3 regions of the Streptomyces sp. NPDC090108 genome follow, and region 2 is predicted to be linked to each of the others. Evidence: riboswitches for the same ligand, from Rfam matches in the RefSeq annotation. Region 2 holds a riboswitch; each other region holds the start of a gene.
The links. A riboswitch is a leader RNA that binds a small molecule or an ion and turns the genes downstream of it on or off. The one in region 2 is predicted to bind S-adenosylmethionine.
Positions count from the first base shown of each region.

Region 1: it holds a riboswitch for S-adenosylmethionine, as region 2 does, so the genes downstream of both, ACIPRD_RS20395 (aminotransferase class V-fold PLP-dependent enzyme) here and thrC (threonine synthase) in region 2, are expected to answer to the same signal.
Region 3: it holds a riboswitch for S-adenosylmethionine, as region 2 does, so the genes downstream of both, ACIPRD_RS14845 (amino acid ABC transporter permease) here and thrC (threonine synthase) in region 2, are expected to answer to the same signal.

Region 1 is NZ_JBIVDQ010000005.1:477,794-487,747, reverse strand. It holds gene ACIPRD_RS20405 (rhomboid family intramembrane serine protease) at 1-526, shown strand, start outside; gene ACIPRD_RS20400 (Lrp/AsnC ligand binding domain-containing protein) at 523-804, shown strand; gene ACIPRD_RS20395 (aminotransferase class V-fold PLP-dependent enzyme) at 858-2,216, opposite strand; SAM riboswitch class IV at 2,705-2,821, opposite strand; gene trpD (anthranilate phosphoribosyltransferase) at 3,032-4,096, opposite strand; gene ACIPRD_RS20385 (cytochrome bc complex cytochrome b subunit) at 4,291-5,928, opposite strand; gene ACIPRD_RS20380 (Rieske 2Fe-2S domain-containing protein) at 5,925-6,983, opposite strand; gene ACIPRD_RS20375 (c-type cytochrome) at 6,980-7,792, opposite strand; gene ACIPRD_RS20370 (heme-copper oxidase subunit III) at 7,855-8,475, opposite strand; gene ACIPRD_RS20365 (hypothetical protein) at 8,632-9,033, shown strand; gene ACIPRD_RS20360 (Ig-like domain-containing protein) at 9,100-9,954, opposite strand, start outside.
Region 2 is NZ_JBIVDQ010000006.1:396,648-406,601, forward strand. It holds gene groL (chaperonin GroEL) at 1-848, opposite strand, end outside; gene ACIPRD_RS23360 (cold-shock protein) at 1,154-1,357, opposite strand; gene ACIPRD_RS23365 (MoaD/ThiS family protein) at 1,798-2,073, opposite strand; gene thrC (threonine synthase) at 2,070-3,353, opposite strand; SAM riboswitch class I at 3,371-3,514, opposite strand; gene ACIPRD_RS23375 (glucosyl-3-phosphoglycerate synthase) at 3,724-4,668, shown strand; gene ACIPRD_RS23380 (trehalose-6-phosphate synthase) at 4,829-6,256, shown strand; gene otsB (trehalose-phosphatase) at 6,333-7,199, opposite strand; gene ACIPRD_RS23390 (DUF3263 domain-containing protein) at 7,254-7,478, opposite strand; gene ACIPRD_RS23395 (ABC transporter substrate-binding protein) at 7,514-8,758, opposite strand; gene ACIPRD_RS23400 (ROK family protein) at 8,904-9,848, shown strand.
Region 3 is NZ_JBIVDQ010000003.1:1,034,030-1,043,983, reverse strand. It holds gene ACIPRD_RS14855 (transporter substrate-binding domain-containing protein) at 1-446, opposite strand, end outside; gene ACIPRD_RS14850 (amino acid ABC transporter ATP-binding protein) at 508-1,305, opposite strand; gene ACIPRD_RS14845 (amino acid ABC transporter permease) at 1,302-2,282, opposite strand; SAM riboswitch class IV at 2,607-2,715, opposite strand; gene ACIPRD_RS14840 (hypothetical protein) at 2,754-2,954, opposite strand; gene ACIPRD_RS14835 (LLM class flavin-dependent oxidoreductase) at 3,257-4,363, shown strand; gene ACIPRD_RS14830 (NtaA/DmoA family FMN-dependent monooxygenase) at 4,360-5,760, shown strand; gene ACIPRD_RS14825 (DUF1684 domain-containing protein) at 6,188-7,012, shown strand; gene ACIPRD_RS14820 (lytic transglycosylase domain-containing protein) at 7,319-7,888, shown strand; partial or broken gene ACIPRD_RS14815 (IS21 family transposase) at 8,166-8,697, shown strand; gene ACIPRD_RS14810 (DUF6985 domain-containing protein) at 8,744-9,274, opposite strand; gene ACIPRD_RS14805 (hypothetical protein) at 9,506-9,954, opposite strand, start outside.

The DNA.
Region 1 (9,954 bases), on a different contig from region 2:
GCTCGGCAACATGCTGTTCCTCTTCGTCTTCGGGGTGATGACCGAGGAGCGGATGGGCCGGGTGGAGTTCACCCTGTTCTACGCGGGCTGCGGATACCTGGCCCTGCTCGGCTACGCGGCCGCCAACACCGGCTCCGGGCAGTCCCTGGTGGGCGCCTCCGGGGCGATCTCCGCGGTGCTCGGAGCGTTCCTGTACTTGTTCCCGCGCGCCCGTGTGACCAGTCTCCTCCCCTTTCTGTTCTTCCTCCCGCTGCGCTTTCCCGCCTGGGTCGTGTTGCCGTTCTGGGCCGCCCTGCAGTGGCTGGCGGCGAGCCGGGCGAGCGAGGGGCCGGGGGTGGCCTACCTCGCCCACGTCGTCGGCTTCTGCCTCGGCTTCGGCTACGCCTGGATGCGGTACGGCAGGCCGTGGGCGGGACGGGGGAAGAGCGCGCAGGACGGCCCCGGCACGGCGGCGGCGGCGGACGGGCGGGCGACTAGAGTGAAGGCCGCCCCAGCCCCGGCACCCAAGGGAGAGAACCAGCCGTGATCACCGCGATCGTCCTGATCAAGACCAGCGTGGACCGGATCCCCGAGATCGCGGAGGAGATCGCCGCACTGGACAGCGTCAGCGAGGTCTTCTCGGTCACCGGCACCTACGACCTCATCGCGATGGTCCGCGTCAGCCGCCACGAGGACCTCGCCGAGGTCATCCCGGGCCGCATCAGCAAGATCCCGGGTGTCGAGGGCACCGACACCCACGTCGCCTTCCGCACCTACTCCCAGCACGACCTGGAGGCGGCGTTCGCGATCGGCCTGGACAACTAGGCCGTGTCCCCGGGCCGGGGCGGCGGACGCGGCCCCGGCGGTCGCGGCGTGCCTCAGGCCACCGGGACGCAGCGGCCGTTCTCCGTGCGGTAGGACCACTTCGCGCCGTCCCGGACGAGTTCCCCTACGGCGCCGACGAACCGGTCGACGTGCTCGTCGGGGGTGCCCGCGCCGAAGCTGACGCGGACGGCGTTCAGGGACCTCTCCCCGGGCGCGTCCCCGGCGGCGCCGCACTCGCCCTGGTCCTGCGGGGTCCCGCCGAGCAGGGTGCGCACCAGCGGGTGGGCGCAGAAGAGGCCGTCGCGCACGCCGATGCCGTACTCCGCGGACAGGGCGGCGGCGAGGTGGGAGCTGTTCCAGCCCTCGACCACGAAGGACAGGACGCCGACGCGCGGGGCGTCCTCGCCGAAGAGCGAGAGCACGCGCACGCCGGGGACGTCCGCGAGGCCCGTCCGTACCCGGGCGATCAGGTGCCGCTCGCGGGCGACCAGCGCGTCGAAGCCCGCCTCGGTGAGGGCCTTGCAGGCCGAGGCGAGGGAGTAGGCGCCGATCACGTTCGGGGAGCCGGCCTCGTGGCGGGCGGTGCCCTCGTGCCACTCCACCTCGACCCCGCCGTCCTCCCGCCGGGCCACCGTACGGCTGGCGCCGCCGCCCGCGAGGTAGGGCTCGGCCGCGTCCAGCCAGTCGGCGCGTCCGGCCAGCACCCCGGCGCCGAAGGGGGCGTACAGCTTGTGGCCGGAGAGCGCGATCCAGTCGACGTCCAGCTCCGTCACGCTCACCGGGTGGTGCGGGGCCAGCTGGGCGGCGTCGAGGACGATCCGGGCGCCGTGCGCGTGCGCGGCGGCGGCCAGTTCGCGCACCGGCCACAGTTCGCCGGTGACGTTGGAGGCGCCGGTGACGCAGACCAGGGCCGGGGCACCGGCGTCGCGGCCGGCGAGGGCCCGCTCCAGGGTCCGTACGGCCTGCTCCGGGGTGCGGGGGGCGTCCAGCCAGGTCACCTCGGCGCCCCGCCAGGGCAGCAGGGCCGCGTGGTGCTCGGTGGCGAAGACGAAGACCTGGCAGCCGGCGGGCAGGGCGTGGGCCAGCAGGTTCAGGGAGTCGGTGGTCGACCGGGTGAAGACGACCTGGTCGTCCTCCCGGCAGCCGAGGAACCCCGCCACCGTGCGGCGGGCGTCCTCGAACAGGCCGGTGGAGAGCTGCGAGAGGTGACCGGCGCCCCGGTGGACGCTGCCGTAGTACGGGGCGTACGCGGCGACGTCGTCCCAGACCCGCTGGAGGGCCGGGGCGCTGGCGGCGTAGTCGAGGGCGGCGTACCCGGCCTCGCCGCCGGTGACGAGCGGAACGGTGACGTCCCGGCCCAGAACGGGCAGCGGGGCGAGGACGGTGGCGGCGGCAGCGGTGTGCACGGACATGGCGGGACTCCCGTGAGGCAGGACGCGGTGACGGTGAAGGGGTGTGCGGTGGGGCGCTGCGGCCCCGGGTCCTGCCGCCGGACTCCCGCCGTCCGCCGCGGTGGGCGGACTCCGCGGCGTCGGGTGCGTGCTCCCCGGTACGCCGGGCCGTGGCCCTCGTACGGGAGGTACGCGGGACGCGGGGGCCGTGCGGCGGGGCGCGTGGGTGACGTCGTGGAGCGGGCGGGGTCCTGACGGCAGGACCGAGGGGGTGTCTCCGCGGTCGTCGTGGATCGGGCCGCGCGTCCGGTGCGGTGCCTCGGCGTGCGGCCGGATCACCCTCGTACGGGGCGTACAGGGGTGGTTCGGCCGTGCGGCGAGGTGGCGTGCCGGGCGTCGGGGGTCCACGAAGACCGGGGAGACGCCCCCTAGCGCATTCGCTGGCTCACAGAAGGCTCCCTCGGGCGACCAGGACCCCTGGGCCCACGCCGGCGGAGCGGCGCGCGAGGGGTCCGCGCTTGCCGTGGGCCTTGTGGTCCACGGCCTGGTCCTCACCCGGGGCACCCCGCCACGGACGGAGGGTTGCCGGACAGCCGGCCGGGGCCGTGTGACTGTCGCTCATGACCTGATCGAAAAGCTAGCGGGGCCTGTCCGCGGGACGCAACCGCTGTCCGGATGCCGGGACATGCGCGGTGAGGATGCGGCGCCCGGCGGACCGGGACGATCGCGGCCGCGACGGACCGGTCGGGCCGGGGGGCGCCGGGCGGACCGGGGGTGCCGGGTACGGCGAAGGGCCGGCGCCCCGTCGGGGTGCCGGCCCTTCGTGCCGTGCGCGGCTACCGGTTGGTCGCGGCCACCCAGCGCTCCAGCGCCCGCTTGGCCGACCCGGAGTCGATCGACTCGGCCGCCCGCGCCATGCCGTCGGCGATCTGCCCGGCCAGCGGGCCGCCCGTCGGCCGCAGCGCGGCGAGCGCCGCCGCGGAGTTCAGCAGGACGGCGTCGCGCACCGGCCCCGTCTCGCCGTCCAGCAGCCTGCGGGCGACCTCCGCGTTGTACGACGGGTCGCCGCCGCGCAGGGCCTCCACGGGGACCAGCTCGATGCCGACGTCACGCGGATCGAAGGTCTCCTCGGTCACCTTGCCGTCGCGCACCGTCCATACCCGGGAGGTGGACGTCGTCGTCAGTTCGTCGAGGCCGTCGTCGCCGCGGAAGACGAGGGAGGAGTTGCCGCGCTCGGCGAAGACACCGGCCACGATGGGGGCCATGGCCGCGTTCGCCACGCCGACCGCCTGCGAGGTCACCCGGGCCGGGTTGGTCAGCGGGCCGAGCACGTTGAAGGTCGTACGGATGCCCAGCTGGCCGCGGGCCGCGGCGACATGCCGCAGCGACGGGTGGAACTTCACCGCGAAGCAGATGGTGATGCCCGCCTCTTCGGCGACCTCGGCGACCCGCCGCGGGGTCAGGTTCAGGTTGATGCCGAGCTTCTCCAGGACGTCGGAGGACCCGGAGGCGGAGGACGCGGCACGGTTGCCGTGCTTGACGACCCGCTCCCCCGTGCCCGCCACGACGATCGAGGACATGGTGGAGATGTTGACGGTCCTGGCGCCGTCACCGCCGGTGCCGACGATGTCGACGGCCGGACCGGGGACCTCGATCACGTTGGCGTGCTCGTACATGGTCCGTACGAGGCCGGTGATCTCCTCCACGGTCTCGCCCTTGGCGCGCAGCGCCACCATGAACCCGGCGATCTGGGCGTCGGTCGCCTCGCCGCGCATGATCAGGTCCATCGCCCAGGCGGTGTCGTCCGCGGACAGGTTCCGGCCGTCCAGCAGACCGTTCAGCAGGGCGGGCCAGGAACGGACCGCCGCGGTGTCGCCTCCGGCGGGGGTCACAGCGCTCATCAGCCGCTCCTGGGTGTGTTCGGGAACCGTGTGTTCCCACCCCCCACCCTATCCAGCCCGCAGACCCCCCAGGGCCGCGTCCGCCGCTCGTGGGGCCCGGGGGGCCGATGGGGCCCGCCGGGGTCCGCCGGAACGGGGAAGGGCCCCCTCCGCACCGGAGGGGGCCCTTCTGCCGTGGCGTGGCGACGCTGGGATCAGTGGTGGCCGTGGCCGCTCGTGATCTCCTTGTACTCGTCGACGGTCGGCTTCGGGATCTGGTTGTCCTCGCCGTAGTAGGCACCGGAGAGCTTGACGCGCAGCCGCTCCGTGGCCTTCACCTTGCGCTCGACACCGTTCTCGTCCACCGTCGCGCCGATCTCGGCCGGCTCGTACTGGTGGTGCGCCGTCAGCGTGTGCAGCTGCTCCTGGCTGAGCGGCTCGTGCACCTCGATGAACTCACCGTGCGGCAGGCGCTTGATGATGCCGGTCTCGCGACCGTGCAGCACCTTGTCCTTGTCACGGCGCTGGAGGCCGAGGCAGATCCGCTTGGTGATGATGAACGCGAGGACCGGACCGGCGAAGAAGCCGATGCGGACGAACCACGTCACCTGGTTGATCGACAGGTGGAAGTGGGTGGCCCACAGGTCGTTGCCACCGCCGACCAGACCGATCAGGTACACGGTCACCCAGGCGACACCGAAGCCGGTACGGGTCGGGGCGTTGCGCGGGCGGTCCAGGATGTGGTGCTCGCTCTTGTCGCCGGTGACCCAGGACTCGATGAAGGGGTAGACCGCGATGGCCATCAGCACCAGGCCGAAGAGCACCAGCGGGATGAACACGCCCAGGACGAGCGTGTGACCCCAGAAGTTGATCTCCCAGCCCGGCATGTAGCGGATCAGGCCCTCGGCGAAGCCCATGTACCAGTCGGGCTGGGCGCCGGTGGACACCTGGTCGGGCCGGTAGGGGCCCATGGCCCAGATCGGGTTGATCTGCGCGATCGCGGCGATGGCGGCGATGGTGCCGAAGACCAGGAAGAAGAAGCCTCCGGCCTTGGCCATGTACACCGGCAGCAGCGGCATGCCGACGACGTTGGTCTCGGTCTTCCCCGGGCCCGCGAACTGCGTGTGCTTGTGGTAGAAGACCAGGATCAGGTGCGCCACCATCAGGCCGAGCATGATGCCCGGCAGCAGCAGGATGTGGATCGAGTAGAACCGGGCCACGAAGTCGTGTCCGGGGAACTGACCGCCGAAGAGGAAGAACGAGATGTACGTGCCGACGATCGGCATGGACAGGATCGCGCCCTCGGTGAAGCGGACACCGGTGCCGGAGAGCAGGTCGTCGGGGAGCGAGTAACCGGTGAAACCGGTGAACATGCCCAGGACGAACAGCAGGAAGCCGAACAGCCAGTTGATCTCACGCGGCTTGCGGAACGCGCCGGTGAAGAACACGCGCATCATGTGCACGAACATGCCGGCGAGGAAGATCAGCGCGGCCCAGTGGTGGATCTGCCGGATGAGCAGACCACCGCGCACGTCGAAGGAGATGTGCAGGGTCGAGTTGAACGCTTCCGACATCAGCTGCCCCTGGAGCGGGACATAGCTGCCGTGGTACTCCACCTCGTTCATCGACGGGTGGAAGAACAGCGTCAGATAGACACCGGTCAGGATGATGATGAGGAAGCTGTACATGCAGACTTCGCCCAGCATGAACGACCAGTGGTCGGGGAAGATCTTCCGCATGTTGGCCTTGGCCAGGGAGAAGATCCCGAGCCGGCCGTCGGCCCAGTCGGCGACGCGCTCGCCGGCCGGGGCCTTCCCGCGAGAGCGGGGTGCTTCGTTCGCTGCAGTACTCATCCGCGCTCCCAGAATGCAGGACCGACGGGCTCCTCGAAGTCGCCGAGCGCCTGGAGGTAACCCTCGTCGTTCACGCCGATGCGGAGCTGCGGCAGGGCGTGACCGGCGGGACCGAAGATCACTCGGGCACCGTCGGAGAGGTCGAAGGTGGACTGGTGGCACGGGCACAGCACGTGGTGCGTCTGCTGCTCGTACAGGGAGATCGGGCAACCGACGTGGGTGCAGATCTTCGAGAAGGCGACGATGCCCTCGTGCGACCAGTCGAGCTCGCGCTTGTCCTTGATGTTGCTCGGCTGGAGCCGGACGATCATCAGGGCGGCCTTGGCGATCTCGTTCTGGAAGTCCTCGTCGGTCTCCTCCAGGCCCTCGGGCCGGGCGAAGGTGAGCGAACCGACGGCGACGTCCTCGGGACGCAGCGGCTCACCCGTGTTCACGTTCACGAGGAGCTTGCCCTTCGCCCACAGCGTGTGCCGGAGCGAGTTGTGGGGCAGCGGGCCCAGGTCGCGCAGCAGCATGACGCCGGAGAGCGGCACCAGGGCCAGCGCGCCGAACATCGTGTTGCGGATCAGGTTCCGGCGGCCGAGGCCCGACTCACGGGCACCGTCGCGGAAGTCCTCGAAGACCTTCGCGCGGACCTCGGGGGCCGCGGCGATCGGGTGACGCTCGGCGGCGACCTCCACGTCGGACATCAGGGTGCGCGCCCAGTGGACGGCGCCCGCGCCGATGCAGAACAGCGCCGTGCCGAGGGTCAGACCCAGCGCGAAGTTCAGCGCGCTGAGGTGCCCGATCGGGAAGACGAAGATCGACTTGTCGCGCGGGATCGTCACGTACGACGCGATGAAGCCGAGGGTGGCCAGCATCGAGATCGTGAACAGCAGGGCGACGACGCGCTCGGACCGCTTGGCGGCCCGCTCGTCGATGTCCTGGATCCGGTGCTCATGGGGCGGCAGCCCCGGGTCGGCGAACGGGTTCTCCTCGTCCGCGACGCTCACCGCGCCGTGCGCGTGGCCCGCTTCGGCGGGCAGGTTCTCTTCTGGAATGTCTTGGCTACTCATGACTTCTTGGCCTTTGCGGTCCGAGCGGCGACCCAGACGGCGACCGCGATCAGCGCGCCGAGGCCGAAGATCCAGGCGAACAGACCCTCACTGACCGGCCCCAGGCCGCCCAGGGAGAGACCGCCCGGGTTCTCCGTCTCGCTGCCGTTGACCGCGTTCAGGTACGCGATGATGTCCTTCTTGTTCTTCTCCGTCAGCGTGGTGTCGGGGAAGGACGGCATGTTCTGCGGGCCCGTCTGCATGGCCTCGTAGATGTGCTTCGGCGCGACGCCTTCGAGGCTCGGCGCGAACTTGCCCTCGGTGAGGGCACCGCCCTTGCCCACGAAGTTGTGGCACTGGGCGCAGTTCGTGCGGAACAGCTCGCCACCCTTGGCGATGTCCGCGCCCTCGGGGCCGAACTGCGACTTCGTCGGCACGCTCGGACCGGCGCCCAGCGACGCGATGTACGCGGCGAGCTGGTCGATCTGGTCCTGCGTGTAGATGGTCTTCTTGCTCGGGATCTGGGCCATCTGCGAGGAGGAGGCCGGCATACGGCCGGTACCCACCTGGAAGTCGACCGCGGCCGCGCCGACGCCGACCAGGCTCGGCCCGTCGGAGGAGCCCTGGCCACCGGTGCCGTGGCAGCTGGCGCAGCCGACCTCGTAGAGCTTCTTGCCCTCTGTGATGGTCAGGGACTGGGAGGTTTCATCGGCCTGCGCCTTGCTCGCGGGTGCGAACGCGGCGTACAGCCCCCCGGTGGCCGCCAGCGCGAGGAGTAGGACGACGACCGCCGCCAGCGGATGGCGTCGTCGTGCGGAGAGCTTTTTCACGGATTACCCCGGTGTCAGGATCTTCTGCGTCGGTGCTTCTGGATGTGCGGGAGCGGTCCCGGCTACTTGATCAGGTAGATCGTGGCGAAAAGGCCGATCCAGACGACATCGACGAAGTGCCAGTAGTAGGACACGACGATGGCGGCGGTCGCCTGCTCGTGCGTGAACCTCTTCGCCGCGTAGGTGCGGCCGAGGACCAGCAGGAAGGCGATGAGACCACCCGTCACGTGCAGGCCGTGGAAGCCGGTGGTCAGGTAGAACACCGAGCCGTACGGGTCGGAGGACAGGGAGATCCCGTCCTCCTTCACCAGCGAGGTGTACTCGTAGATCTGGCCGCCGATGAAGATCGCACCCATGACGAAGGTGATGATGAACCAGGCACGGAGCTTCTTCACGTCGCCTCGCTCGGCGGCGAACACGCCGAGCTGGCACGTGAGCGAGGAGAGCACCAGGATCGTGGTGTTCGTCGCCGAGAAGGGCACATTGAGCGCGTCGGCCATGTGCTTCCAGTGAGCTGGTCCAGTCACCGATCGAAGGGTGAAGTACATCGCGAAGAGGGCCGCGAAGAACATCAGCTCGGAACTCAGCCAGATGATGGTTCCGACGCTGGTGAGGTTCGGCCGGTTGACCGACGGGTGCGCGTGCCCGGTTTCTACTGTCGTTGCTGTCGCCACGACCGACATTATGTCGGTCGCTTATCTCGCGCTCACTCCGGGGGGTGCCGTTCGGAGTGTTGCCGCCCGCCGAACCGGTGTTGACGTGGTGTTCAGGGGAGTAGCATCCGGCCCCACGGACCCTGTCCGTGCTGTCCGTACGACGCTGACGTCTCCGGAGGAACAATGCAGCCGACCGCCACCGTGCTGGTCTACAGCGACGACTCCAACACCCGCGAACAAGTACGGCTGGCCGCGGGGCGCAGGCCCGCTCCGGACGGGCCCCTGCTGGAGTTCGTGGAGTGTGCGACACCTCAGGCCGTTCTGCGCGAGATGGACAAGGGCGGCATCGACGTCTGCGTGCTGGACGGCGAGGCCGTACCGCTGGGCGGCATGGGGCTGTGCCGGCAGATCAAGGACGAGGTGTTCGACTGCCCGCCCGTGCTGCTGCTGATGGGCCGGCCCCAGGACGCCTGGCTGGCCACGTGGAGCCGCGCGGACGCGGCCGCCACGCTGCCGGTGGACCCGGTGGAGTTCGCCGCCTCGCTGGCCTCCCTGCTGCGCCGCAAGCGGCTGCTGAGCGCGTAGGGGCCGTCCGGCGGTTCCGCGGGGCGGGCGTCACCCGCCCCGCGCGCCGTGTCCCCCGAAGGGGTGTCACACGGCCGTGGGCTTCAGCCGCAGGGCGTCCTGGGGCGCGGGGCCGTCCGGGGCGCCGCCGCCCAGGGCGCTGCCCGCGAGCCACTTCTTCCAGTCGACGTTCCAGTCGCCGTAGCCGTTGCCGAAGGGCTCCATCGGGTCGCCGTTGGAGTTCACGACCTTAACGACGTCGCCCTCGCGGACGTGCTCGAAGAACCAGGCCGCGTTGCTGGTGCTCATGCCGGTGCAGCCGTGGCTGACGTTCGCGTAGCCCTGGGAGCCCACGGACCAGGGGGCGGCGTGGACGTACTCGCCGGACCAGGAGACCCGGGTCGCGTAGTAGACCGGGAGGTCGTAGGAGTCGGAACTGCCCTCGGCGATGCCGACGGTGGTGCCGCGCATGCGTACGAAGTACTGCTTCTCCAGGACCACCTTGACGCCGTTGCGGGTCTCGAAGCCGGGCTTGCCCGTGGTGACCGGGATCTGGTTGATCACCTGGCCGTTCTTGTAGAAGGTCAGCTGGTGCGCGGCGGCGTCCGTGACCGCCTCGATCCGGTCGCCCGTGGTGATCTTCAGGGGCGCGGCCGTGCCGCCCCAGAGGCTGTCGCTGATCCTGACGCCGTCGAGGTTGCTGTGCACCTGGATGGTGGCGTGCGCGGGCCAGTAGTCCTTGGGGCGGTAGTGGAGCTCCTTGTCGCTGACCCAGTACCAGGAACCCTGCACGGCCGGTACGGAGTCCACTCTGAGGGCGCGCTCCACGACGGCCCGCTGCGCCTTGTCCTTGATCTCCTGGCCGAGCTGGGCGGTGATGGGCTGGCCGACGCCGTACTCGCCCGACTTCGGCCCGAAGAGGACGGCCAGCCGCTTCTTGCC
Region 2 (9,954 bases):
CGGCGGTCGCCGAAGCCCGGGGCCTTGACGGCGACGGACTTGAAGGTGCCGCGGATCTTGTTGACGACCAGGGTCGACAGGGCCTCGCCCTCGACGTCCTCGGCGATGATCAGCAGCGGCTTGCCCGACTGCATGACCTTCTCCAGCAGCGGGAGCAGGTCCTTGACCGAGGAGATCTTGGAGTTGGCGATGAGGATGTAGGGGTCCTCGAGCACCGACTCCATGCGCTCCATGTCGGTCGCGAAGTAGGCGGAGATGTAGCCCTTGTCGAAGCGCATGCCCTCGGTGAGCTCGAGCTCCAGACCGAAGGTGTTGCTCTCCTCGACGGTGATGACGCCTTCCTTGCCGACCTTGTCCATCGCCTCGGCGATGAGCTCGCCGATCTGGGTGTCGGCGGCGGAGATGGACGCGGTGGAGGCGATCTGCTCCTTGGTCTCGACGTCCTTCGCCTGCTCCAGCAGGGCGGCGGAGACGGCCTCGACGGCCTTCTCGATACCGCGCTTCAGGGCCATCGGGTTGGCGCCGGCGGCGACGTTGCGCAGGCCTTCCTTGACCAGGGCCTGGGCGAGAACGGTCGCGGTGGTCGTACCGTCACCGGCGACGTCGTCCGTCTTCTTGGCGACTTCCTTGACCAGCTCGGCGCCGATCTTCTCGTACGGGTCCTCGAGCTCGATCTCCTTGGCGATGGAGACACCATCGTTGGTGATCGTGGGGGCGCCCCACTTCTTCTCGAGGACGACGTTGCGACCCTTGGGGCCGAGCGTCACCTTGACGGCGTCCGCGAGCTGGTTCATGCCGCGCTCGAGGCCGCGCCGCGCCTCCTCGTCGAACGCGATGATCTTGGCCATGTGAAGTGGTCCCTCCAGGACTGGGGGTGATTCCTTCGGACCGCGCCCGCGCCCGCGACGGACGGCTCGCCGGCCTCGTGGTTCCTTGCCCCACCCGGCCTGCGGGCCTCACCGACCCGGTCCTCGTTGTCACTCTCACCTTCAGAGTGCTAACGCAATGATTAGCACTCGGCATGGTCGAGTGCAAGCGCCTTGGGGGTTCGCGGAGGGAGCGTCAGCCACCCGCGAACACCGCGCGCGCCGCGGCCGGGCACGGCGAAGGGCCCGCACCCTGTGCCGGTGCGGGCCCTTCGCTGCGAAAACGTTCAGGCGGTGACGCGAACCATGTCGGCCTGCGGACCCTTCTGGCCCTGCGAGATCTCGAACTCGACCCGCTGGCCCTCTTCCAGGCTGCGGTAGCCGTCCATCTGAATGGCGCTGTAGTGGACGAAGACGTCCGCACCACCGTCGACCGCGATGAAGCCGTAGCCCTTCTCCGCGTTGAACCATTTGACGGTGCCCTGAGCCATGCCTAACTCCCCTATTACTGGCCCTTGCACAGATCCACCCTTCGCGGACCCGGGTCAGACCTCACCCCCCATCGGACGGGGGCGTGCGCCGGAACGCGTCGACCGCGGCTGAATGTATCTGCCCAACTGCCGTCTGCAACAGGTCAATCGGACGAGAATTCTGGACGCGGGCGGTCCGGAATGTGAGGGGAATTCGGCTGAATCCAGGGCAAGTCGGGCCCCATAAAAACAACAAAAGCCGCAAACAACCCGGGCATTTTGGCTACTTCTTGTCGGGCGCGCGGCATGAATCCAAGGGCCCCCGGCCGGTGGCCGAGGAGCGCGTTCCCCAACCTTACCGCGCTCAATCACTCAGAATGGCCCCCTCCGCTTCTCTCACGGAGGGGGCCATCCGATGAACAGCCCGTCACCTCGATTACCGAAGGTAATACCGGGCGCGGTCAGCCGCCGGCGACCGCCGGAATGATGGAGACGCCGGCGCCGTCCGGCGTGACCGTCTCCAGGCCCCGCTCGAAACGCACGTCGTCGTCATTGACGTACACGTTGACGAAACGGCGCAGCTTTCCCTGGTCGTCCAGGACCCGGGCGGCGATTCCCGTGTGGTTCTTCTCCAGGTCGTCGATGACCTCGGCAAGGGTCGCCCCCTCGGCGGCGACCTCCGCCCGGCCGCCGGTGTAGGTGCGCAGGATGGTCGGGATGCGAACGGTCACACTCATGCGAGGCCAGCCTCTCGGAAGGAGTCCAGGGTCGGGCGGATGACGGCGGTCGGACCGGTGCCGGCCACCGCGTCGAGTGTCTTGAGGCCGTCGCCGGTGTTCAGCACGACCGTGGTCAGCGCCGGGTCCAGCACGCCGCTGTCGATGAGCTTCTTCGTGACGCCGACCGTCACACCGCCCGCCGTCTCGGCGAAGACGCCCTCCGTGCGGGCGAGCAGCCGGATGGCGGCCACGATCTCCTCGTCCGTCACGTCCTCCACCGCACCGCCGGTGCGCCGCGCGATGTCGAGGACGTACGGGCCGTCCGCCGGGTTGCCGATGGCGAGGGACTTGGCGATGGTGGCCGGCTTCTGCGGCCGTACGACGTCGTGGCCCGCCTTGTACGCGGACGACACCGGCGAGCAGCCCTCGGCCTGCGCCCCGAAGATCCGGTACGGCCGGTCCTCGACCAGACCGAGCGCGATCAGCTCCTTCAGCCCCTTGTCGATCTTCGTGAGCTGGGAGCCGGAGGCGACCGGGACCACGATCTGGTCGGGCAGCCGCCAGCCGAGCTGCTCGCAGATCTCGTACGCCAGGGTCTTGGAGCCCTCCGCGTAGTAGGGCCGCAGGTTGACGTTGACGAAGCCCCAGCCCTCGCCGGCCGGGTCGCCGATCAGCTCGGAGCAGAAGCGGTTCACGTCGTCGTAGCTGCCCTCGATGCCGACCAGCTCACCGCCGTAGACGGCGGCCATGACGACCTTGGCCTGCTCCAGGTCGTGCGGGACGAACACGCAGGAGCGCAGGCCCGCGCGGGCCGCGGCGGCGCCGACCGCTCCGGCGAGGTTGCCGGTGGAGGAGCAGGACAGGGTGGTGAAGCCGAAGGCGCGGGCGGCCTCCAGGGCCTGGGCGACGACACGGTCCTTGAAGGAGTGCGTCGGGTTCCCGGAGTCGTCCTTCACGTACAGCCCGCCGGTGACGCCCAGCTCCCGGGCGAGATTGCGGGCCTCGACGAGCGGGGTCCAGCCGGGGTTGAGGTTGGGCTTGCCGGCCACGTCGGCGGGGACGGGCAGCAGGGGCGCGTAGCGCCAGATGTTCGCGGGGCCGGACTCGATCCGGGCGCGCAGTTCCTTCGCGTCGTACGCGGAGAAGTCGTAGGCGATCTCGAGCGGGCCGAAACACTCGTCGCAGGCGAACAGCGGGCCGAGCGGGACCTGGTGGCCGCACTCGCGGCAGCTCAGCGCTGTCGCGGGGCCGAGGTCGACGGTGGGACTGCTGGGGGTGGCAACGGTCTGCACAGCCATGGAGGCGAGGCCCTTTCTCCTCATCTTCCTCGCGGCGCATCTCACCGCGAGACGGATTTGGCACCTTCCCTAGCCGGGAGCCTCGCGGGGTGAACGAGTGACCGGCTGGAGGGTTGCCGGGGCTTCATCGGGCCGTGTCCCTCTGCCCCTCTGGATGAGCGGTATGTGGTTGTGTGAACGCTCTTGACCCCCGACATGCGATGGTCATCGGCGTTGCTCAAGACTGTAACCGAAGGCCAGGACAGTGGAGAGAGCCGTCCGAACCGCGAGATGGATCACCCGGATTCCCGTGTGTGATCACAGCCCCCGGGCAGGACACCTGATCACGCCCCCGATCACGACAGATCACGACAGTGAGGAGCCACCGACCGTGCTGGAAGAAGTCGAGCGCTGGCTGGCCACCCGCTCCTGGTCCGTGGCCGACCGCCCCCCGCACCGCGTCCTGGCCGCGAAGCAGCGCACCGGCCAGACCGTCTCCGTCGTCCTGCCCGCGTTGGACGAGGAGGAGACGGTCGGCGAGATCGTCCGGATCATCCGGCACGACCTCGTCGAGCAGATCCCGCTGGTCGACGAGATCGTCGTCGTCGACTCCGGCTCCACCGACCGCACCTCCGAGGTCGCGGCCGCCGCCGGCGCGCGGGTCGTGCACCGCGACGCGATACTCCCGCGCCTGCCCGCCGTCCCCGGCAAGGGCGAGGTGCTGTGGCGCTCCCTGCTGGTCACCGGCGGGGACATCGTCTGCTTCGTCGACGCCGACCTGAAGGAGTTCTCCTCGGACTTCGTCCTCGGCATCGTGGGCCCGCTGCTCACCGACCCGGACGTCGACCTGGTCAAGGCGATGTACGACCGTCCGCTGGCCGGCGCCGCCGGGCAGGGCGGCCGGGTCACCGAGCTGATGGCCCGCCCGCTGCTCAACATGCACTGGCCGCAGCTGGCCGGCTTCGTGCAGCCGCTGGGCGGCGAGTACGCGGCCCGCCGCTCGCTGCTGGAGCAGCTGCCGTTCCCGGTGGGCTACGGCGTGGAGCTGGGCATGCTGGTCGACGCCCTGCACCTGGTGGGCCTGGACGCCCTGGCCCAGGTGGACGTCGGGGTGCGCAAGCACCGGCACCAGGACGGGCAGGCGCTGGGCCGGATGGCCGCGGCGATCTACCGGACCGCGCAGCTCAGGCTCGCCCGCGGCCACCTGGTGCGGCCCGCCCTCACCCAGTTCGAGCGGGGAGCGGACGGGTTCGAGCCGCGCACCTACTCGGTCGACACCGAGGAGCGGCCGCCGATGGCGGAGATCGCCGAGTACGCCGCGCGCCGGGTGGCGTGAGCCGGGGTGCCCGCGGTGGCACGAGGGGTGCGGACGGTGGTGCGGACGACGGCCCGGTCGCGCGAGCCGTCGGGTGAACGCCCGGCCTGGCCGTATACAAGCCCCCCTTCGGCGCGGAGCGTACGTTTGAGCGTTTCCGGGCCGGGCTAGGTTGAGGACCATGGCTTCCACACAGGGCGCAGAGGTGCTGGTCGCGTCCAACCGCGGCCCGGTTTCGTACGAGCTGAGCCCCGAGGGCGACGGCGGGACGCTGCGCGCCAGGCGCGGCGGCGGCGGTCTGGTCTCGGGGCTGTCGGCCATCGGGCCGGACACCGACGCGGTATGGGTGTGCGCCGCGCTGGGCGACGGCGACCGGGAGGCCGTACGGCGTGCGGCGGGCGGGCTGCTGCCGGCCGAGGACACCGGCGGGCAGCGGGTGCGGATGCTCGGCATCGACGCCGGCGTGTACGCCGACGCCTACAACGGCATCGCCAACTCGGCGCTGTGGTTCGTCCACCACATGCTCTACCAGACCCCGCTGGAGCCGGTCTTCGACGCGGAGTTCCGCCGGCGGTGGGAGTCCTACCGCGCCTACAACCGGGCCTTCGCCGAGGCGCTCGCCGAGGAGGCCGCCGAGGGCGCGGCGGTGCTGATCCAGGACTACCACCTGGCCCTGGCCCCCCGGATGCTGCGGCAGCTGCGGCCCGACCTGCGCATCGGGCACTTCTCGCACACCCCGTGGGCGCCGCCGGACTACTTCCGGCTGCTGCCCGACGACATCGCGGCCGAGCTGCTGACCGGCATCCTCGGCGCGGACCGGGCGGCGTTCCTGACCCGCCGGTGGGCGGACGCCTTCACCGCCTGCTGTCACGACGTACTGGGCCCGGGCATCCCCTCGGGGACGCGGATCGGGGTGCACGGACTCGGAGCCGACGCGGACTTCCTGCGCGAGCGCGCGCACCGGGCCGACGTGGCGGAGCGGATGGCCGCGCTCCGGGAGGAGATCGGCGAGGGGCGCCGGACGATCGTGCGGGTGGACCGCACCGAGCTGTCCAAGAACATCGTGCGCGGGCTGCTGGCCTACCGGCAGCTGCTGGCGGACCACCCCGAGTGGCGCGAGCGGGTCGTGCACGTCGCGTTCGCCTACCCCTCGCGGCAGGACCTCGCGGTGTACCGCGCGTACACGGACGAGGTGCGACGGGTGGCGCAGGAGATCAACGGGGAGTACGGCACCCCGGACTGGACCCCGGTCGTCCTCCACGTCAAGGACGACTTCGCCCGCTCCCTGGCCGCCTACCGGCTGGCCGACGTGGCCCTGGTCAATCCCATCCGGGACGGCATGAACCTGGTCGCCAAGGAGGTGCCGGTCGTCTCCGACGAGGGGTGCGCGCTGGTGCTCTCCCGGGAGGCCGGGGCGTACGAGGAGCTGGGCGACGACGCGGTCGTGGTGAACCCGTACGACATCACGGGCACGGCCGAGGCGCTGCACGAGGCGCTGGCCATGCCCGCGGGGGAACGCGCCGAGCGCTCGAAGCGGCTGGCCGCGGCCGGCACCGCGCTGCCCCCGGCCCGGTGGTTCCTGGACCAGCTGGAGGCGCTCGGCCGGTGACGGCCCGGCGCGCCCCGGCGCGGACGCCGCCGGCCCGCGCCCGGCGCCCGCACGCCCGGGCGGGCCGTACGGCGGCTCACTCCATGTGGGCCGCCAGGGCGCGCAGCAGCGCCACGACACCGCCGGGTCCGTCGACCACGAGGTCGGCCCGTTCGGCGAGCTCCGTCACCTCCGCGCTGCCGCTGCACACGAGGAGACCGGGGACGCCCTCGGAGCGGAGCTTTTCCACGGCGGCGTAGGCGGGCAGATCGCCGAGGTCGTCGCCCGCGTAGAGCACGGACTCGGCGCCGACGGCCCGGACGTGGTCGATCAGGGCGACGCCCTTGTCCATGCCGGGCGGGCGGAGTTCGAGGACCAGGCGGCCGGGCTCCACGATCAGGCCGTGCCGGGCGGCGAGACCGGCGAGCGGTTCGCGCAACGCCTCGAAGGCGGCCTGCGGGTCGTGCGCGCGGCGGGTGTGGACGGCGAGGGCGCGGCCCTTCTCCTCGATCCAGGTGCCCTGCCAGGCGCCGACGCTGTCCAGGAAGCCGGGCAGTTCGGCGCGGGCGGCGGCCACCCCGGGGTGCGGGGCGGGGGCGGTGACGGTACCGGTGACGGCGTCCCAGCGTTCGGCGCCGTAGTGGCCGAGGACGACGAGGTGCTCCAGGCCGGGGACGCCCGCGAAGCCGCCGTGCCGGACCGCCACCCCGGGCGGGCGGCCGGTGACCACGGCGACGGAGGCCACCTTCGGGGCGAGCTCGGCGAGCGCGGGCACGGCGCCGGGGTGGGCGCGGGCCTGGTCGGGATCGGCGACGATCGGGGCGAGCGTGCCGTCGAAGTCGAGGCCGACCGCCGCGGTGCGCGGCTCCGCGAGCAGCGCCCGCAGTCCGTCCCGGCCGGCCTGGGTCACGGGGACCGGCAGTGGATCCACCGGGTTGGTCGAGTCCGTCACATGGATGCCCATGGGGCGACACTATCCGCGCGGTGCCGCCCCTACGCCCGGGTTGCCGGCGCTGTCTCAGCGTTCGGAACGGCGTGCGTCACGGACCCGGCGCAGGCGGTTCACCGTCACCGGATCGTGTGCCAGCGCCCGCTCGTCGTCCAGCAGCGCGTTGAGCAGCTGGTAGTAGCGGACCGGGGCGAGGCCCAGCTCCTCGCGGATCGCCCGCTCCTTCGCGCCGGGGCCGGGAAAGCCCCGGCGCTCCAGCGCGAGGATCGCCTTCTCCCGGCTGCCCAGTTCCATGCGGCCCACCGTAACGCCGGACACCGACAGCCGGCTCAGTTGACCGCGCTGCTGTCCGCGGTGGTCGCCTGGGCCTGGAGGCGGGTCAGCAGGCCGGCGGGGCTGGCGCCGGGGCTGAAGGCCTGGCCCATGTCCTGCTTCACGGCCGCGCTGACCTCGGACCAGGAGGTCTTGCCGGTGGGGTAGAGCTGGGCGCCGGGCAGCTGCGCGAGGAAGGGCCGCAGGGCCTTGTCCTTGGGCGCTTCCGAGGCGTTCAGGGCGCTGGACGCCGAGTTGGTGACCGGAAGCTGGCCGAACTCGCGGGAGAAGTCGAGGACGTTCTTCTGGTCGTACACGAAGTCGAGGAAGCTGCCGATCTGCTCGGCGTGCCCGTTCTGCTTGAAGGCGGTCATCCAGTCGGTGACGCCCATCGAGGACTTGGGCGCGCCGGTGCGGCCGGGCAGCGGGACCGTGCCGAACTTCACGCCCTTCGCCTCGGCCTCCTGCATCAGCATGGGGTGACCGTCGAGCATGCCGACCTGGCCGTCGGTGAAGGCGGCGAAGGCGGCGGCGCGGTTGAGTTTGCCGGGGGCGACCGGACCGGTCAGGCCCTTGTCGACGAGCTCGTCCTTGAGCCAGGTGAAGGTCCGCGTGTTCTGCACGGAGTCGAGGGTGTAGGTGCCGATGTCGTCGGTGTAGCCGCTGCTGCCGGCGAGCATCCACTGCATGGTCTCGGCCTGGGCCTCCTCGGGGCCGAGCGGCAGCGCGAACGGGTACTTGACGCCCTGCTGCTTGAGCGCGCGGGCGTCGGACGCCAGCTCGTCCCAGTCGCTGGGCGGGGTGATGCCGGCCTTGTCGAACAGGGACCTGTTGTAGAAGAGCACGCGCGTGGAGGCGGCGAAGGGCATGCCGTACTGCTCGTGGTTCCAGCGGCCCGCGTCGGCGAGCTCGGACAGGAAGTCGCCCTGGGTGGAGATGGAGAGCAGGTCGGAGGCCTGGTAGAGCTTGCCCTCGGACGCGTAGTCGGCGTAGGAGCCCATCTGCGCCATGTCGGGGGCGTGGCCGGCGTCGACCATCTCCTTGACCTTGCGGTCGACGTCGCTCCAGGAGTAGACGCTGACCTGGACCTTGATGCCGGGGTGCTTGGCCTCGTAGGCACCGACCAGCGAGTCCCAGTACTTCTGGGTGCTGTCGGACGTCAGCCTGCTGTAGTCGGCGGCCACCAGTTTCAGGGTCACGTCGGAGGACCCCGTGCTCCCGCAGCCTCCGAGAGTCGCCGCCATGCCCAGTGCGGACACCACCGCGATCGTTCCTGCCGTTCCCCGACGCACCGTCAAATCCCCAGTTCTGCTGTTCTGCTGTACGACTGTCCGCTATCCGGACCCTTAAGGTCTACACCAAGAGAGTGGACTAGACCTCTCGCGGGTAGGGGGTCACACTGGGCGCGTGAGACATGTCATCGCCCTGGACGTCGGCGGCACCGGGATGAAGGCCGCCCTGATCGGCGAGGACGGCACGCCGCTGCACCGTGCCCGCCGGCCCACGGGCCGCGAGCACGGACCCGAGGCGGTGGTCGGGAACATCCTCGGCTTCGCCGCCGAACTGCGCGCGTACGGCGTCGAGCACCACGGCGGGCCCGCCGCCGCGGCCGGCCTCGCGGTCCCCGGCATCGTCGACGAGGAGAACGGCGTCGCCGTCTTCGCGGCCAACCTCGGCTGGAAGGACGTGCCCCTGCGCGACCTGCTCGCGCGGCGGCTCGGCATGCCCGCCGCCCTCGGCCACGACGTGCGCACCGGCGGCCTCGCCGAGGGCCGGCTCGGCGCGGGCCGGGGCGCCGACCGCTTCCTGTTCGTCGCGCTGGGCACCGGGATCGCCGGCGCCATCGGCCTGGACGGCCGGGTGGAGGCGGGCGCGCACGGCTTCGCGGGCGAGATCGGGCACATCGTCGTACGGCCCGGCGGCCTCGCCTGCCCCTGCGGACAGCGCGGCTGCCTGGAGCGGTACGCCTCCGCCGCCGCCGTCGGCGAGGCCTGGGCGGCGGCCCGCGGGGAGCCGGGCGCGGACGCGGCCGGCTGCGCCGAGGCCGTCGCCGCGGGCGACCCCGACGCGTCGCGGGTGTGGCGGCGGGCGGTGGACGCGCTCGCCGACGGCGTGGTCACCGCCCTCACCCTGCTCGACCCGCGCACCCTGATCGTCGGCGGTGGCCTGGCCGAGGCGGGGGACGTGCTGTTCCGTCCGCTGCGGGAGGCCCTGGACAGCAGGGTCACCTTCCAGCGGATGCCCGCCGTCGTCCCGGCCGCCCTCGGTGACGGCGCGGGCTGCCTGGGCGCGGGCCTGCTGGCCCGGGACCTGCTGACGACCACCCCTACGACCTCGGAGGTAAGCACCTGATGGGCAGCGAACGGCACGGCGAAGCCACCGGGGCGTCACCCGGAGCGCGGGGAACCGCGCGACCGGCCCCCACCGGCCCGGGACGCACCGGGCCCGGTCGCACCTG
Region 3 (9,954 bases), on a different contig from region 2:
ACGTCGACCTTGCCGCTGTCGATGCCGACGAACATGTTCTCCCAGGTGGAGTTCTTGATGTCCGGCTTGAGGCCGAAGACCGCGGCGAGCAGGCGGGCGAGGTCGGGCTCGGAGCCGGTGAGGGTCTTCTGGTCGCTGCCCACGTAGGCCAGCGGGGGGAACCCGGCGGGCAGCGCGCCCTCGCCGATGACGAGCTTGCCGCTCTTCTTGACGGAGTCGGGCAGTTCGGCGCTGATCGACTTGACCTCGGAGACCTTGATGGCGGTCTGGGTGGCGGCGCCGTTGGAGACCCGGCCGACGACGACCTCCCCGGACTTGGCATTGCCGGTGGTGGTGGCCGCGTCGCTGTTGCCACCGCAGGCGGCGAGCCCGGTGGTGAGGGAAGCGACGGCGGTCGCCGCGGTGATGCCTCTGATCAGGCTGCGTCGGGTGGCGTGAGCAGACATGGCCGTTCCTTGTCGCTGAAGGTGATGAGGATGGCGTGGGGGAGTCGAGAAGTGCGGCGGGTCAGAGGACCTTGCTGAGGAAGTCCCTGGTCCGTTCGTGCTGGGGGTTGTGGAGGACCTCGGAGGGCGGGCCCTGCTCGATGATCTTGCCGGCGTCGATGAAGACGACCCGGTCGGCGATCTCGCGGGCGAAGCCGATCTCGTGGGTGACGATGACGAGCGTGGTGCCGTCGGCCGCCAGGTCCTTGATGACGGAGAGGACTTCGCCGACGAGTTCCGGGTCGAGGGCGGAGGTGGGTTCGTCGAAAAGGATCACGCCGGGGCGCAGGGCGAGGGCTCGGGCGATGGCGACGCGTTGCTGCTGGCCGCCGGAGAGCCGGCGCGGGTAGACGCCGGCCTTGTCGGCGAGGCCGACCCGGCCGAGAAGTTCGAGGGCGAGTTCCCGAGCCTCCGGCCTGGTCAGCTTGCCGGTGGCGACGGGAGCGGCGGCCACGTTGTCCAGGACGGTCAGGTGCGGGAAGAGGTTGAAGTTCTGGAAGACGAAGCCGATCCGTCCGCGCTGGGTGAGGATGGCGCGCTCGCTCAGCTCCTTGAGCCTCTCCCCCTGCCGCTTCACGCCGATCGGCTCGCCGTTGATGCTGACGTAGCCGATCTCGGGCTTCTCCAGGTGGTTGATGACCCGCAGCAGAGTGGACTTTCCGGAGCCGGAGGGTCCGAGGATCACGGTGACCTCGCCGGGGCGGACGGTCAGGTCGATGCCTTCCAGCACCCGTTGGGTGCCGTACCACTTGTGCACGTCGTGGACCTCGACGGTGGCGGCCTTGACGTCCGCCACGGCCTTGATGGTGTCGGTGGTCATACGGCGGCCTCCCGGCGGATGCGGGCCCGCAGGCCGGTGAGCCCGGTGCGGAGCGTCTGCAGCGGTGTCGGTGGCAGGTTGCGGGTGGCACCGCGGGCGTAGTGCCGCTCGACGTAGAACTGGAGGACGGAGACGACGCTGGTCAGGATCAGGTACCAGACGGTGACGACCAGCAGCAGTGGCACGATGTCGCCGGGGTAGGTGGAGCCCATGGTCTGGGCGGTGCCGAAGAGGTCGAGCAGCGAGACGTAGAAGACCAGCGAGGTGCCCTTGATCAGGCCGATGAGCTGGTTGACGTAGTTCGGGATGATCGAGCGCAGCGCCTGCGGAAAGACGATCTTCCGGAACTGGTAGCCCTTCGGCAGGCCGAGCGCCGCGGCCGCCTCGTGCTGGCCCTGGTCGACGGAGAGGATGCCGCCGCGGACGACCTCGGCCGCGTAGGCGGCCTCGTTGAGGCTGAGGCCGATGACGGCGACGACCATGTCGGTGGCGAGTTTCGACTCGTCGAAGGAGAAGAAGGCCGGACCGAAGGGAACGCCGACGCTCAACGTCTTGTACAGAGCGCTGAAGTTGTAGAGGAAGAGCAGGACCACGATGAGCGGGATGGCGCGCAGCGCCCAGACATAGGTCCAGCTGACCGCGCGCAGCACCGGGCTCTTCGACAGCCGGGCCAGGGCGAGCACGACACCGCCGATCAGACCGAGCACCGCGCTGTAGGCGGTGACTTCGAGGGTGATCACGAGACCGTCGATGATCGTGGGGCGCAGGAACCAGTAGCCCCAGCGGTCCCACTGGTAGAAGGGGTTGGAGACCAGTCCGTGCACGAACTGGGCGATCAGGACGAGCACCACCACGGTGGCGATCCAGCGTCCGGGGCGCCGCAGCGGCAGAACTCGCTGGGCGGTGAGGGCTTTCGATGGCTGGTCGGCGGTCGGCGCTTCGGGGAGGGTGACGGTGGCGCCAGGGGGTTCACTCATGCTGGGCTCCGGCTGGGTGGGCACACCCCGGACGCGCGGCGGCATGCGAGGGCGCACACGACGGCGGGATACCGGGGGCGGGGAGGACAACGGCGCACCGCGGACGCGGTGTTCGTCAGAGATCGCGGGGGCTGCGGGGAGCTGTCAGCCCCGGCAGCGGGCACAGCCCGGTGCGGTACACAGCGCGCTGTTCACGCGGAGCAGATCGACGGCGCGATCGGCGACGAGAAGGCTCGAGTACGGCCGAACGCAGTCCTGAGGGCGGCGCCTGGCCGTCCCGGGAACTGCGTACATGGCGTCACCATCACTGTTCCGGCCCTGTGGACCTCGCGCTTACCGAAACGTCTTCGGTCCGGTCCTCACCTGGGGCACCCCACCGCGGCGCGAGGGTTGCCGGTCAGCAAGCCAGGGCTTGTCGCTGACACTCATGACCGTTCTGGGCCGTAGTTAAGACAGCTGCCCGAACGAATGTCAACGCCGGTCCACCAGATGGAACGGCCGACGGGTGGTGCGGGCCGCCCGGTCCGCGATCCGCACGGCCGCTCCGGCGGCTTCCAGGCCCTGACCGCAGGCGTGGTGACGGCGCTCGACGCCCTGCACGCACATCCGCACCGGGCGCGGCCCGTCTCCATGGGCCGGATCGGAGCGAACCCGGAAGGATGCTTCGGCCATCGGTCCCACCGGGTGAGGCACCCCTGCTCCCGTGGTCGCCCTTGACATCCACAGGGGCGCCCGACATACGTTGAACGGGCAAGCTGCCGGCAGGTGGAGGCTCCGATGCACGTACAGGGTGCGGCACCACAGGGTGCGTGCTCTGGTGCGCGGCTGATCACCCGGCGGCACGTCGACTACTGCCGCACCTCCTCCGCCGTCTGTCCTTCCGTACACGCCTGACCTCTGCCGGCCGATCCCACCGGCTGTCTCGTCGTGGCCCTGTGGCCGCGAGTCGTCGTGTTTCCCGGAAGGAACCCCCATTGTCCGGCCCCGCCCTGCACCTTGCCGTCGAGCTCGACGGCGACGGCGCCCACCCCGCGGCCTGGCGCCGCGCCGCCCACTCACCCGATCAACTGCTCACCCCGCGCCGTCTGGTACGGATCGCCGCCGTCGCCGAGAACGCCGGATTCACCCTGATCACCCTGGACGACGGCGTGCTGCCTCCCGGCGCCGCGAAGGATCCGCTGGGCCGGATCGGCGCGGTCGAGCGAGCGGCCTTCGTCGCGGCGTCCACGAGCGCCATCGGGATCGCGCCCGTCGTCCCGGTGACGTATGCCGAACCCTTCCATGTCTCCGGCCAGTTGGCGTCTCTGGATCACATCTCCGCCGGTCGCGCCGGGTGGGTGGTCACGGAGGAGGAGCGTCCCGAGGCGGCCCGCGCCTGGGGACGCCCGCTGGTCGCCGGCGCCGCAGCGCGGGCCCGAGAGTCACGGGACGGGGTGGAGGTGGCCCGCGCCCTGTGGGACTCGTGGGAGGACGACGCGGTCATCCGGTCCGTGGCCACCAGCCGCTACCTCGACCGCGAACGCCTTCACCACGTCGACTTCAGCGGTGACACGTATGTCGTCAAGGGCCCGGGAATCGTGCCGCGCCCGCCCCAGGGTCAGCTTGTCGTCCTGGGCCGGCCCGACCGGGTTCCGGCCGCACAGCTCGATGTCGCTCTCGTCGAGGGCCGCGACCTCACGTCGGTCACCACGGCCGCCGCCGGCGCCGGTACCCCGCGCGTCTTCGCCGAGGTCGAGGTGGCGCTGGACACCCCGGAGGCGACCGCCGCCGAGCGCGTCGCCGACCTGGAGCGGTACGCGCCGTGGAGGGACCGGGGAAGGCTCCGGCACATCGGTTCCGTAGACCGACTCATCGCGCTTATCGCCGAGTTGGGCCGTCACGTCGACGGCGTACGGCTGCATCCGCTGGTCCTGGACGAGGACCTCACCGTCCTCTCCCGCCTCGTCCTGCCGGCTCTCTCCGCGCAGCGTCTCGTCGCCCGCCCGCTGCCCGGTACGTCCCTGCGCTCGACCCTGGGGCTGGAGCGCCCCGTCAATCGCTTCGCCGCCGCTGCCCCGGCCGGCCAGGAGGACGCCCGATGACCCGCACCGACCCCCTCGACGTCCCCCGTCCGCACGCCCGGCTCCACTTGGGCGTGTTCTTCCAGGGCGTCAACCACTGGACCGTCTGGTCCGCCCCCGACAGCGGCTCCCAGATCGATCCCGCGTCCTTCCGCCGGGTCGCCCAGACAGCCGAACGCGGCCTGTTCGACGCGTTCTTCCTCGGCGAGGGCCTCAGGCTGCGCGAGGTCGACGGCAGGATCCACGATCTCGACGTGGCCGGACGGCCGGACGCCATCACCCAGCTCACCGCGCTGGCCGCGGTCACCCGCCGCATCGGCCTGGTCTCCACGTCCAACTCCACCTTCAACGAGCCCGCGGATCTGGCCCGCCGCCTCTCCGGCCTGGACCTGCTCTCCGACGGCCGCGCCGGCTGGAACGTGGTGACCACGGACAACGCCTGGACCGGCGCGAACTTCCGCCGTGGCGGCTACCTCGACCACGCCGACCGCTACCGGCGTGCCGAGGAGTTCCTCACCGTGGCCCGCGCCCTGTGGGACGGCTGGGCGGACGCCGCCGTCGCGGACTCGGCCGAAGCGACCGCCTGGTCGGCCCCTGGTGCCGTACGTCAAGTGCGCTTCAAGGGAACGCATTTCGACGTCGACCTGGCTCCGACCCTGCCGCGCAGCACCCAGGGGCACCCGGTGATCTTCCAGGCCGGGGATTCCGGCGAAGGACGCGACTTCGCCGCCCGCAACGCCGACGTGATCTTCTCCGCGCACGGCACCGACTTCGACGACGCGCTGGCCTTCGCGGACGACATCCGGCGCCGGCTGCGCGCGGTCGGGCGGCCGGACGACGATCTGCGGATCCTGCCCGGCACCGAGATCATCATTGGCGCCACCGAGAAGGAGGCCCAGGAGAAGAAGCGGTGGATCCGGCTCCAGCAGGTCACCCCGGCCACGGCCTTGGGGATCGCCGGGCTGCTGTGGGGCATCGACCTGTCCGGCCGCGACGCGGACGGTCCGCTGCCGAAGGAGGATCCGGTCGTCAGCGAGAACGACGGCTCCTTCGGTGCCCGGCGCATCGCCGACCCCCGCGCCGTCGTGGCCGAATGGCGGGCGAAGGCGGAGGCGCACGGCTGGTCGCTGCGCGAGACGGTCATCGCGCTCGGCCCGCAGCGCGGGCACGTCGGCACCCCGTCCGGTCTGGCCGACAAGTTCACCCGCTTCGTACGGCACGGCGCGATCGACGGCTTCAACGTCACGCCGTACCTGATCCCCGACGGCCTCGACGACATCGTCGACCTGCTCGTCCCGGAACTGCAGGAACGGGGCATATACCGCACCGAATACACCGGCACCACCCTGCGCGAGAACCTCGGCCTGCGCGCACCGCTCACCCACCGGTCCGCACCGGACCGACGGCAGGCGGGCTGAGCCCCAGGGCCGCCCCTTCCACTCATGTCCGAGTACACATGGCTGACAAGAAGCTGTCACACGCGGGCCGGAATGCGGGTCCGGCCGAAGCCCGTTCCGACTGAAGCCCGTTCCGACCGACATGACTGTGGGAGCAGCGCTCAACGCGTCCGACGCACCGAACCAGGTCGATGGCACGTCCGACTCGCCTGCGAAGCAGCGGAGTTCGGTCTTACGTCGGCCTGGTTCGGGCAGAATCTCGGGCGCGGACTCACCCCGGCTCGCGTCAATCGTCGGGCGCGAAGTGCCCGCGCGAGGTCGCGGGAGAAGCAGACCGCCGACGCGCCTGGCGACTCCTCGGCAAACCGGCGGCCCGGCTGCACCCGCCGGCCCGACAACCCCTTGCATCCCCTACCCCGAGGCACATCCGGCACAAAGGAGATTCCCCATGACCACAGAGGCCACCACCACGGACCTCCACGCCTTCACCGAGAACTGGCTGGAGTGGTACCGCAGCCAGGAGGCCGGGCTCGCCGCCCCGCACGGATTCCTGGCGATCACCGGCCTGCACTGGCTCGACGACCGGCCCCAGCGCTTCCCGGACGCGCCCGGTGCGTGGCGCACCGGTCCCGAAGGTGTCGTCGTGGACCTCGACGAGGGCGAGGAACTGGTCGTCGACGGGACGCCGGTGCGTGGCGAGCACCGCTTCGGCGTACTTCCCGAGCGCGGCGGCGTCGAAGCCGTCTGGGGAGACGCCGTCATCGAGGTCGCCAAGCGCGGCGGCCAGGACATCGTGCGCCCCCGGCATCCGGACGCGCCGCTGCGCACCGCCTTCACCGGCACGCCCGCCTACGCCCCCGACCCGCGCTGGGCCGTAACCGGCCGGTACATCCCCTTCGACACACCGCGGCCGACCACCGTGGGCGCCGCCGTCGAGGGCCTTGAGCATGTCTACGACGCTCCGGGCAGGGTCGAGTTCGAGCTCGACGGGCGCGCGCTGTCGCTGACCGCATTTCCCGGCCATGGTGCGGGACGGCTGTCGGTGCTGTTCACCGACGCGACCTCCGGGGTCACCACCTACGCCGCCAACCGGTCCCTGGCGCTCGATCCACCCGCCGCCGACGGCACCGTCACCCTGGACTTCAACCGCGCCGCGAACCTGCCCTGCGCCTACACGGACCTGGCCACCTGCCCGCTGCCCCCGGCCGAGAACCGGCTGCCCGTGGCGATCGAGGCCGGCCAGAAGATCCCCCGCGAGCGCGGCGGCTCCTGAGCCGGACGCCCGCGCGCCCCGACTGCTCCGACCAGGCGTCCTGCTATGCCATTGACGCCGACAGCCCTGCCCGAAGCCGCAGTCCCGGTCCGCCGGACAGGCCCCGGATGCAGCCGCAGTCCCGGTCCGCCGGACAGGCCCCGGATGCAGCCTGACCGGGATCGCTCGCAAGGGGCCGCTGCTGCGGGAGCGGGATTGGGAGCGGTCCCGCCGGGCACGTGAGGATCAGGACGGCGGGTGTGCCGCCGCCGACCGCCCGGGCGGTGGCAGGGAAAGGCTGTGCGGATGGGCAGGAGAACGACGCCGGTGGCGGGGGAACATGACGGGGCCGCCCCGAAACCCCCGCTGCTGCCCCGGGCCTACGACCCGGCCGACTACGCCGAGGCCGTGAACCTCGGCGCGCACGAGGCCGGTGTGTCCCCGCTGCTGCTGATGACCGTGCTGCACAACGAGGCGTACAAACCGCACCACCCGTTGCTCGAACGGCTGTGGCAGTGGTGGAAGCCGGGCGCGTCGTTCGGTGTCGCCAACATGCACCGCGCCGCGTTCGAGTCGGTCCGCCGCACGCACGGCCTGACGGAACGCTGGCAGGACCTGCGCGACGACCCCGGGTTCGCCGTGCGTGTGGCGGCTCTGCACCTGAAGGACCTCGACCGCGCCCTCACCGTGCGCCACGTGCGCCGCTACACCCGCGAGGAACTCCTCGCCCTCGGCTACAACGCGGGCGAGCGCAACATGCGGGCGTTCGCGCGGGGCGTCCCGCCGGGCCCCATGGCTCGCTCCTACCTGCGGCGCTTCCGCTCCCACCGGAGCCGGGCCGCCGAAGCCCTCGCCGAGGCCGGCCGACCGCACGCCGCCGGCACGGGGAACGGCTAGGGCCGTTCCTCCGGATCTTGCCGGTCGCGGGGTGGCTGTGAGGCGCAGTAGGCCGGCCCGGCCTGATCCGGAAGAAGGGTCCTACTCGGTGCGGGCGTACCGGAGGCCGGTGACCGGAACACCCCCGCAGGCGTGGGGGTGTTCCGCCCTTCGGGCCGGCGAGCCGGGTCCTCATCGGGTCCTCCCGCAGGCGTGGGGGTGTTCCGCCGCGAGCACCACAGCCTGTTGACGCTCCCGCAGAACCAACCCCGTAGCGCCCCCGCATCGAGCGGACGGTGTGCCCGTCAAGGAGATCGCGCGGCGGCTGGGGGTGGCTCGGAACACGGTCCGGGTCGCGCTGAACTCCGACCGCCCGCGGAAGTTCGAACGGGCTCCGCGAGGCCAGGCCGCGGACGCCTACGAGTCGTAGATACGGGCCCTGCTACAGGAATGGCCCAGGATGCCGGCGCCGGTGATCGCCGAGCGGATCGGCCGGCCGTACTCGTCGCCGCCGCCGCGCAAGCGGCTCGCACTGATCCGCCCGGAGTGTGTCGGGATCGATCTGGTCGGCCGGGTTGTTTACGAGCCTGGCCGGATCGCCCAGTGCGATCTGTGGTTCCCGGAGACGAAGGTGCAGGTCGGGTCGGGACAGCAGCGGATCCTGCCGGTACTGGCCGAAGACGCTGGTCCGGGACCGCGAGGCCGCGGGCGGCGGAACCGGGAAGGTCACCGCCCCGGCCGCGGCCTTCGCCGGCACCCTGGCCACCCAGATCAGGCTGGCGCGGCCCCGGGATCCGGAGTGCCGCGGCCCACCAGGCCGGCCGCGTGGAGGGGGAGCCGAGGAGAACCGGTGAGGCCGAGCATCAGCAGGGTCCCTCAGCCGAACCGGTGGTAGACGACGTGAGCGAGATCCGCACGGTCGAAGGCGGAGACGTTGGTGAGGTGACTGTCGAACGGCCCTACCTTCGACACCGAGGAGCCGCGGCGGAAGACGATCTGGAGACCGTGCTCGGGCTCCCAATCGCACTCACATTCCACGGAGACATACACCTGCCGGTCGCCGTGGGCATCCTCCCGCTGGACCGACACCTCACCTCCGAGCCGGACATGTGACCAGACGTCGTCCGGGCCGGCGATGGACACGAAGTCCTCATCGCCGCCCACCTCGGTTTTCGCATCCAGGTAGTACTGGAAGACCGGCCCTGACGCGGACCTCAGAGCCGACTCGTCAAGTCCTGCGAACGCGCTGATGGCCGTCCCGAAGTCGACCTTCGCGTGGTCATCGTCATAGCCGACGACGACGAACCGGCACAGGGCGCCCCCGAAGACGGGGACGGGAAGCGGCTGACTCACGTAGTCGCCCAAGTTCGCATCAATGCTCACGGGGCCGAGACCGGGGATCTCCATTTGCGCACTCTACGGGCCTGCGTCGAGAGCTCTGGACGCCTCGGGCGCGCTACGACGCCAGGGATCACTTCTACGGGACTGGTGGGTGGTCAATTCTGCGAGAGCGTTGACAACCCCTATCGACCAACCCTCCACCGCAGCGCTCACTCTTCCAGCCGGCGGTCCGAATCCGTCCGTGCGAGCCAGAGGCCTGCACGGACGGATTCCGTGCGGGCCCCACTTATGGATATGTCAGTTTGTCGGCCTGAGGGGGGTGCCGAGCCGGATGTCCGTCTGGCAGGGCAGATCTTGTTGGTAGGTGGTGGATCCCTGCCGGTACCGGTAGCGGCACTTGGTGAAGGCGCCGCGTATGGGGCCGGTCACTTTGACACGTGCCAGGTAGTAGATGTCCGTCATGTGATGTGCGCGTATCGGGACCGGGTGTCCCGCGTGATCGGGCGCCTCGGCGAGGTCGTCCCCGTCGGCCTTGATGAGGGAGACGCCCACTGGATGTCCGTCGGTGTCGCTGCCGCTGTCAGCGCGATATTCCATGATCCGGATGCCCTGCGGAACGGGGGTGATTTCGGCGTTGAGGACAGTGAGGGCTCGGGAAGACCGGTTGCTCGTCTGAGGGAGGCTCACCCAGTATTCCTGGCCGATCTGGGCGTGCTCGAAGGAGATGTCCATCCGGGTCTGCTCCC